Regions from separate parts of the Paenibacillus sp. FSL H8-0283 genome, predicted to be linked through region 2. Evidence: riboswitches for the same ligand, from Rfam matches in the RefSeq annotation. Region 2 holds a riboswitch; the other holds the start of a gene.
The links. A riboswitch is a leader RNA that binds a small molecule or an ion and turns the genes downstream of it on or off. The one in region 2 is predicted to bind thiamine pyrophosphate.

Region 1 (4,434 bases), 550 kb from region 2:
CGTCTGGACATTCGCAATCCTTTGGGTCCGGTGGATTCATCCATTGAATACATCTTTGAGCAAGGTAAAAAAGATCGTTTTTTCGTTGTTGAGGATAACGATCTGATCAGTTATTATATCCTTAAAAATGGAAGTGCACTGTTACAATGGCAGGCTAACATCAGCAAAAATGCCGGAACCATCGGTGACCTGTTCTTTATTAAAAACAAAGCCGTTGCTGAAGCAGGGACTCGTCCTTCCGTAACAGGTCAAACACTCGTATCATTCAAGTACTCTCGCATGCTTGAAGAAACCTCTTACGAGATCATGAACAAATTGGGCTCTATTGATACCGGTTCTGTTGTCCCCGAGAAAGGCAAAGTCATCGTTGAAGTTCCGGGAGAGAAATAGTCTGAGCATCCTCTATAAGACATTGCTCAGCAGAAATTATCACATCTGCATTACAAAGAGCGCCCTCAAAGTCATTGTGGCAATGACCTTGGGACGCTCTTTTTGGCGTTATATTTTAACTTCAAATCACAAGTGGAGCTTAACTTTTACCAACTCCAGCGATTCAATCTCCTGTTTAATATTGCGTATTGCCGGATTGACTGGTCTTACCTGAAGCAAATCCCTTGAATAGGGTTGGCACTTTGGAATAACGGGTATTCGTAATTTTCCCTTGTGATGTGCTGCTGTCTGTACGCATAATCGAATCTTTCACATTGGAAATGTTGGAGTTATCCAGCGTCATGTTAACTGCAAAGGAAGTTCCACCATTTTGGCGAACCAGTTTGCCAATATCATCTGCACGGAAATTTTTGATGTTAATTGTTCCAGCTGCATTCATCTGGAACACTTTATCATAAGCCTTATACGCTGCCCCACCGGTAATGTTAACCGTTCCGGCAGACTTCAATGTCAGTGCATCCTCGCCCACGTCCTGCCAGACCACATTCGATATATTACAGTTGCCATAACAGTGAACACCATCAGCAGCTGGTGATCCAATGTTTACGTTTTTGAGCGTGGCCCCTGCCTCCAGACGGAAGACTGGCTTCTGATTTTCTGCTTGAGATCCGTCGCCCAGTGTGGAAGGATTGGCTACAAATGTTTTACCTTGGCCGTCATAGGTCGTGCCCTTTGGAACCACAATGGTTGAATTTACAACCGTAGGCGCAGCCGCAGCCGGAACTGCACCAAATATAGAAGCAACCAAACCAGCGGACAGTAACAACGTCAACATTTTTTTCATAACTTTATTCCTCCCTTATTCTCTCGTTTTTTGGTAGTGTACAGCCTGGGCTTGTACTGGAAGATCTTCAGAGGTGCACCTCTGTCCGATCTACAACCTAATCTTACCAAATAAGGGAGGTAACTAGAATAATCATTAGATCAGATATATCATGACATCGTACAATCCCTGTCATATCGGCATTTTTTGCATGCTAGGTCTCTCAAGCAATATGCTCATATCAACCTCTGGTATGCTCATTTGTAACGTATATACCCCTCACTTAATCCCCGATAACAAAGAAAGACCACTGCATTTGTCTCCAAATGTGTGATCTTGAATGGCTTCTGGCTTGCTGATATAAGATATCAGGCTCCAAATCTCTGACGATAACCGCACTTTCTACACAACTCTTCTACAGCTTCGCGTTTGGAGAAGCCATATACCAGATTGTTCGCTCGCTCACCCTCAATAATCTCCGAGAATGACTTCTCGTGCACATTACCAAGGTTAATCACACCCTCGCCATCGAGACAGCATGGAACCACCGTTCCATCTACAAGCACAGCTGCCTGACCGCGAAGTGCATGGCAAAAGCCTTTACCGTCATCTTCAGGTGCATCCAGACTTGGCCACTGGAACTCATGGTCCTGATTCAGGTATACATTCGGGGCAATTTTGACCCCGCTGCCTGGAACTACTTTTTCCTCAATGCGGAAGTCCAGATTAAACTCACGTTCCAATACTTCAAGGGTCTCCCGATTTCGATTCATCTGAGCATTTGTGAAGTTATCCTGTGTCAGATTCCACAACCGGAATGAAATGATGACATTGTGCTTAACGGCCTCGTGTACAAAGGACAAAATATGACGCAGATACCCGTCACGATCTGTTGAACCTTCATGCCCATCGAAGCTGTGCAGGGAGAAATTCATCTGCCGCAGCGCCGGTTTGCCAAGCAATTTATGCTGAGTCTTGGGCAGCAGTGTACCATTCGTTGTAATGTTCACCTTGAGTCCCTTCTCATGTGCGGAATCGAGCAACAGATCTATTTTGGGATGCAACAAGGGTTCACCTTTGACATGTAAGTAAATATGATTGGTGTGTGGTTTAACTTGATCCAGTATATTGTTGAAGACTTCAGGGTCAATGAATCCTTTGGCACGCTGTGTCTGCGGACAGAAGCTGCATGCCAGATTGCAGATACTCGTGATCTCAATATATACTTTTTTGAACGTTTTCAACTCGGGTCCCCATTCTGCCTAGGAGGGAGAACAATCCCACCTGCATTTGTGATCCGGCCAATATGCGCCACCACTATTATATCGGGTTAGGGAGCCCAGGTAAATTGTTCAGTTGTTCGGGTATGACTCCAAGTTCATCTCAAGAATTCTATCATGCTGCCTCTTTACAGTTCATGTTCGATTGATATATGCTGAACACACAACTGCATATCTTGAACTTTTGCACTAGGGGAGCCTTGCGGCTGAGACGAATATGACTATTCGGACCCTTTGAACCTGATCTGGATCATACCAGCGGAGGGAAGTGGAGCGGCCTTTTAGTAAGCGGAATTTTTTCATGTATGTGAAGATAAATTGCGGATTTAACTTACAGACCCACTCATTTCTCCGGAAATGGGTGGGTCTTTTTTGTTCCTTTTGCAGAGTATAGGATGCCGTTGTTATTGCAGTAGTCTGACATCAAGGGGGTGAGGATCAGATGGATAACCATGTAACCATTCACAACGTAAGCTTTGCTTTTCCCGAAAAAAAGGGTTCCCCTGTGCTCTCCAATGTGTCGCTTCAGGTTCAACAAGGAGAATTTGTCTCGCTCATCGGCTCCAGCGGATCAGGTAAAAGCACGCTCTTCAAGCTGCTCGCAGGCTTGCATGAACCAACCGTTGGCACCATCGATATAGCTGATGTCCCGCAAGGACAACGGCTCGGACGAGTCGCCTATATGCCGCAGAAAGATCTGCTGTTATCCTGGCGTACCGTCATGGAGAACTGCATGCTACCTGCCGAGCTTGCACCAGGCCGACAGGATAAGGACAAACTACGAGCCGATATCATCGCAGGATTGGCAAGGTTCGGCTTGTCCGGTTATGAACATTCCTATCCGGATGAGTTATCCGGCGGCATGCGGCAGCGGGTGGCATTGCTTCGTACCTTGCTTACAGGCGGGCAGCTCATGTTGCTGGATGAACCCTTCGGTGCACTCGACGCATTAACCAAACGAGAAATGCATCGCTGGTTGCTGGAGCTGTGGGAGAGCTTTGGCCAAACCGTGATGTTCATTACACATGACATCGAAGAAGCCCTGCTGTTAAGTGACCGTATCATTCTGTTAACTCCAGGAGGGCAAGGTCAGCAGTTGCAGGAGATGACGGTTCCTTTACCACGCCCAAGGCATTCGGACATGATCTACGAACCGGCTCTCGTGCAGATGAGGCAACAACTGGAGGAACAATTGCATGCACGATAGAGCTGAGGTTAGCGTCTGGACGTGGTGTTTAAAGTGGCTCTCGAGGTCGTTTTCCCAATATGGTCTGTTCATTATGCTCATGTTCTTATTACTGGCGATCTGGGAAGTGATTGTGCGTATGGGATGGGTGCCCTCCTTCATCATTCCTGCACCCACGGCCATCGTAAGCTCACTGGTTGAGCATCGCCGTCTGCTGTTGACCATCCATCTGCCTGCTACCTTTATGGAGGTTGTTGTTGGTTTTGTCTTGTCCATAGTGACTGGAATTACGCTGGCAACAGGCATGCATATGAACCGATCGATTGAAAGGGCATTGTATCCCTTCATCGTGATCAGTCAGACCATACCGTTGATTGCCTTGTCCCCCGTATTTATCCTGTGGTTTGGTTACACGTTGTGGAGCAAAGTCGCCGTGGTATTTTTAATCGCATTCTTCCCCATTGTGGTCAGTACCTACGATGGACTCCGCCAAGGCGATCCAGAGCAGCGTGAACTGTTGCTCACCATGGGCGCCAGCAAGTGGGATATTTTTTGCAAACTCCAGGTTCCGCTGGCACTTCCCTCTTTTTTCTCGGGGCTAAAGATGTCTGTGGTGTACTGCGTGGTTGGGGCAACGATTGGCGAATGGCTCGGTGGTAGCAAAGGTCTAGGGTACTTCAGCCGTCGTATGTCCAGCAACATGAACACGGATGCGATGTTTGCCGCCATTTTGCTGTTATCCCTGCTTGGGATCG
Region 2 (4,434 bases):
GGTACGTACGGAGTACGGATGCCCCACTTAATTGATCCGCGAGATATGCCGAGATCATTCCATACATGGACATGATCAGAACCATGCCAATCACCATGAAAAATGAAATGACGAGCACACCTAAAATCTTATTGGACTTGTCGAAGGGCAAGGAGAATGCAATCTTTCTCGCCACAGGTCCAACAATGAAAGACTCCACCAGAAACGCGATGACAAAACATAATATGAATTGAAGCAGTATCTCAAGCGGGGACATCTTGCCGAGTAACCCACTGTGCCATAGATTGAAGAACATCATGACCAAGACCATTCCTGTACACATCATTAATCCCAAAATAATCTGTTCCTTCTTGCTTGTTGGCAATTCTCTCATCCTCTCTGTTTACCTTCGTAATTATAGAGATGAGGAAACCCTTCACATAAGTGAACATTTTGTGAACAATTATGATTTTTCCAACTTAAAATTGGATTTGACAACCATGTAGTACAGCTCTATGCTATCCCTTAAAATGGTAGAAACATTCACTACATAAGGAGGTTTTTGATTGTGAGTTTTCAAAAGCGCATTGACCACGTCGGCATTGCCGTTCGTGATCTGGAGACCACGCTGCGTTTCTACACGGAGATCGTTGGTCTTGAATTGAAAGACCGGGTGACCCATACCAACGGTATCATTCAGCTCGCCTTCCTTGGCTTCAATGGAAGTAATGAGACTGAGATTGAGTTAATTCAAGGATACAGCGACAAGCTGCCTTCTGAAGGTACGGTGCACCATTTTGCGATCCACGTGGATGATCTTGATTCTGAGTACAAACGCATTCAATCCACCGAAGCCGAATTTATCGACGGAGAGATTATCACACTGCCTAACGGTTACCGCTATTTCTTCATCTATGGACCTGAAAAGGAATGGATTGAGTTCTTCCAGCGCTAAGAATTGGAGCTGATTTCATGAACATTTTAATTACTGGCGCAGCCGGAAAAATTGGACGTGACTTGTCCCAACACTTGTCAGAAGCATTTCGCCTGCGACTAACGGATTTAAATATCGACAGACTGCATACGTATCAAGGGACCAGCCATGAGATCATGACACTGGATGTGACAGACCCCGAAGCCTGTCAGCGTGCTTGCGAAGGCATGGATGTGGTTGTACATCTGGCTGGAGATCCTTCCCCGAATGCCGGATTTTATGAATCGTTGTTGGACATCAATATCAAAGGCACATTTAATGTATTCCGTGCAGCTAAAGACCAAAGTGTACGAAGAGTCATTCTTGCAAGCAGTGCACAGACGATTGAGGGGTATCCCATTGATGCTCAAGTCTATCCGGACATGCCCACACGCCCACGGAATTTGTACGGGGTTAGCAAATGTTTTGGAGAATCGCTCGCTTCCTATTTTGCGTATACCGAAGGTTTACAAAGTGTAGCAATACGTATAGGTGCATATGATGATTTTCAACCGGACGGACCCGTGCTGGAGGCAAGGGATATGAGCGCGTATATTAGTCCGGCTGACTTGTGTGATTTGATGTTCAAAGCAATTACAACTACCGATCTGGAACCCTTCACCATACTGCATGGGATCTCGAATAATCGGTTTAAACGATTAAATCTGGAAACCACTCAGAAACAGGTAGGTTATGACCCAAAATCCGATGCTTTTGCACTCAGTCAGATTGCCTTATATGATTCCCCACGATAATTATTGAAAATAACACATCCAAACAGGCTGTTATACATATGTATAACGGCCTGTTTATAACTTATACGTGTCCCTATCCAGTTCATGACTGGACAGGTCCTACCCTCTGGCCTATAATTACACCTAGTAATGCCCGTAACTTCATAGTTTCCCAGGGGAGTCGGAATTGGCCGGCTGAGAGTGTATCCCACCAAGATACTAACCCTTAGACCTGATCTGGATCATGCCAGCGTAGGAATCGGAGTATATCGAAATGGCACAGCCCTATGGCTGAACGCCACCTCTCTAACGCCTGCACGCGTCCCGGAATACGGGGCGCTTTTTTTGTTACTATCAGAAAGTATAAGTTTTGAAGCATCACCTTCCTGATATTGCAAGAAGAACTGCCGCTAAGCGCAGTCTGGCTTCCTTGAATGACATCGATGGACGTTTTACTTGTTCAAAAATAACGTCATCCGGATCTCAACTGGTATAAATCTGTCGATTTATGCAAGATGATTGGATATGAAGCCAAGGAGTACCCCGTGCCAACCGGCCGGACATACCGAAGGAGAGAACCACAGATGAAATGGCGTAAAACGATGGGATTGTTGCTCTTATGCGTGCTTATGGTGACTGTAGCCGCATGTGGTGGCAAAGAAGCTGCCCCAGCTGGGCAGAACGGCAACACAAATACGGAAAGCAGCAACGAAGGTGACACTGCCGCCCTGAAAGATATTAAAGTGGTGCTCGACTGGACACCAAATACGAATCATACAGGCCTGTATGCAGCTGTAGATCAAGGTTTTTATAAAGCCGAAGGCTTGAACGTGGAGATTGTACAACCAGGTGCCGGTGGCGCAGATACAATGGTTGCCTCAAATGAAGTGCCTTTTGGCGTAAGTTATCAGGAGAGTGTAACTCAAGCCCGCACACAGGGTGTTCCACTCGTCTCCATCGCAGCAGTTATTCAGCATAATACATCCGGGTTCGCTGCTCCGGCAGATCGGAATATCAAGTCACCGAAAGATTTTGAAGGTAAAACCTATGGCGGTTGGGGTTCCCCAGTCGAAGAAGCCGTGATGCAATCCATTATGGAAGGCGACGGAGCCGATGTATCCAAAGTGAAAAACATTAATATGGGTGACGCCGACTTTTTCACCGCAGTAAAACGGGACATTGATTTTGCGTGGATTTTCTACGCCTGGACAGGTATTGAAGCCGAACTGCGCGGGGAGCCCATCGACATGTTATATGTGAAGGATTATTCAGATGCATTGGATTACTACACACCTGTCCTTGTAACAAACGAGCAAACGATCCAAAACGACCCTGAGTTGGTGAAAGCATTCCTGAAAGCCACCTCCGAAGGGTATCAATACGCAATTGATCATCCCGAAGACGCAGCCAACATTCTGATCAAGGCCGTACCGGATCTGGATAAGGAATTGGTACTGGCAAGCCAGAAATGGCTTAGTCCAAAGTACACAGATGACGCCCCGCGCTGGGGTGAGCAAAAACAGGAAGTGTGGCAGAACTACACCGACTGGATGTTTAGCAAAAAACTGCTGGATGAACAGATCGATGTGAGCAAGGCATATACGAACGAGTTCTTACCCCAATAAAATTTCTCATATAAAACGAACTTAAATTTTACACGAGGACGGAGAGGACAGAAATAACGTAAAAAAGCGAAGCGGTCGCCTTTATCACCGGATTTTCCCTTTAGAGAAAGGGAATCAAAAAAATCTGGGGATAACAGCGATTGGAAGGTTATTCTGTCATCGAAGTGGCAAGTGTAACAGTCATTAGTTCATTTTATATATCACGAAAGGAGCCGTGATCTCTCATGGCAAGCACACTACTTAGCATTCAAGTTATTCCCAAAACGCCAAATGGCGAGAACTCTTATCCTTACGTTGATCGCGCCATTGAAGTTATTCAGCAATCTGGCCTGAAATATCAGGTGAACGCGCTCGACACCACAATGGAGGGGGAACTGGAGGAACTGTTGGAAGTTGTACGTAAAATGCACGAGGTACTTGTGGAGGCTGGCAGCCCAAGCATCATCTCCCAGATCAAAATCGCCCATAGCCCTACTGGCTTCAGCATGGATACCCTGACGGAGAAGTATCGCTAATGCCTGCCTATTTCAAAAGTGTATGGCCGCCCATTGTGGCGGTTATTCTCTTTATAGCGATATGGCAGGGAGCCGTCTCCCTCTTCCATATTGAGAAATGGATGCTGCCTGCACCGTCCGACATCGCCCGCGAAGCCGCAACCCAGGCCGAACGACTTGGCATGCATGCTTCCGCAACCATTCAGTTAACGCTGATTGGATTCGCCGCTGGAACAGCGGTTGGATTACTGATTGCGATGGTGCTGCATTTAGTCCCTTTTCTCAAGTCAGCCCTGTATCCTTTACTTATTCTTAGTCAAAATATCCCAACCATCGCGCTCGCGCCGCTCCTGTTAATCTGGTTTGGATTCGGGCTGTTGCCCAAGCTGATTACGATCATCCTGGTCTGCTTCTTCCCCGTTGCAGTGGCGGCCATGGACGGCTTGACCCGTACAGATGCAGCGATGATGAACTATATGCGCATGGCTGGTGCGAAACGTCATCAGATCTTCTGGAAGCTGGAGCTTCCCCATGCGCTGCCATCCGTGTTCTCCGGTGTCAAAATCGCCGCTACCTATAGCGTGATGGGCGCCATCATCGCCGAATGGATTGGTGCAGACAAGGGTATT

Region 1: another riboswitch for thiamine pyrophosphate. It lies ahead of MHI52_RS04830 (ABC transporter ATP-binding protein); the one in region 2 lies ahead of MHI52_RS02460 (ABC transporter substrate-binding protein).

The regions. Positions count from the first base shown of each region.
Region 1 covers NZ_CP150295.1:1,061,378-1,065,811, reverse strand. Annotated here, with positions in the region: gene MHI52_RS04845 (copper amine oxidase N-terminal domain-containing protein) at 1-390, shown strand, start outside; gene MHI52_RS04840 (pectate lyase) at 566-1,234, opposite strand; gene MHI52_RS04835 (radical SAM/SPASM domain-containing protein) at 1,582-2,457, opposite strand; TPP riboswitch at 2,675-2,777, shown strand; gene MHI52_RS04830 (ABC transporter ATP-binding protein) at 2,936-3,700, shown strand; gene MHI52_RS04825 (ABC transporter permease) at 3,690-4,434, shown strand, end outside.
Region 2 covers NZ_CP150295.1:507,689-512,122, reverse strand. Annotated here, with positions in the region: gene MHI52_RS02475 (hypothetical protein) at 1-373, opposite strand, end outside; gene MHI52_RS02470 (VOC family protein) at 548-934, shown strand; gene MHI52_RS02465 (NAD(P)-dependent oxidoreductase) at 952-1,707, shown strand; TPP riboswitch at 1,851-1,963, shown strand; gene MHI52_RS02460 (ABC transporter substrate-binding protein) at 2,271-3,311, shown strand; gene MHI52_RS02455 (thiamine-binding protein) at 3,536-3,826, shown strand; gene MHI52_RS02450 (ABC transporter permease) at 3,826-4,434, shown strand, end outside.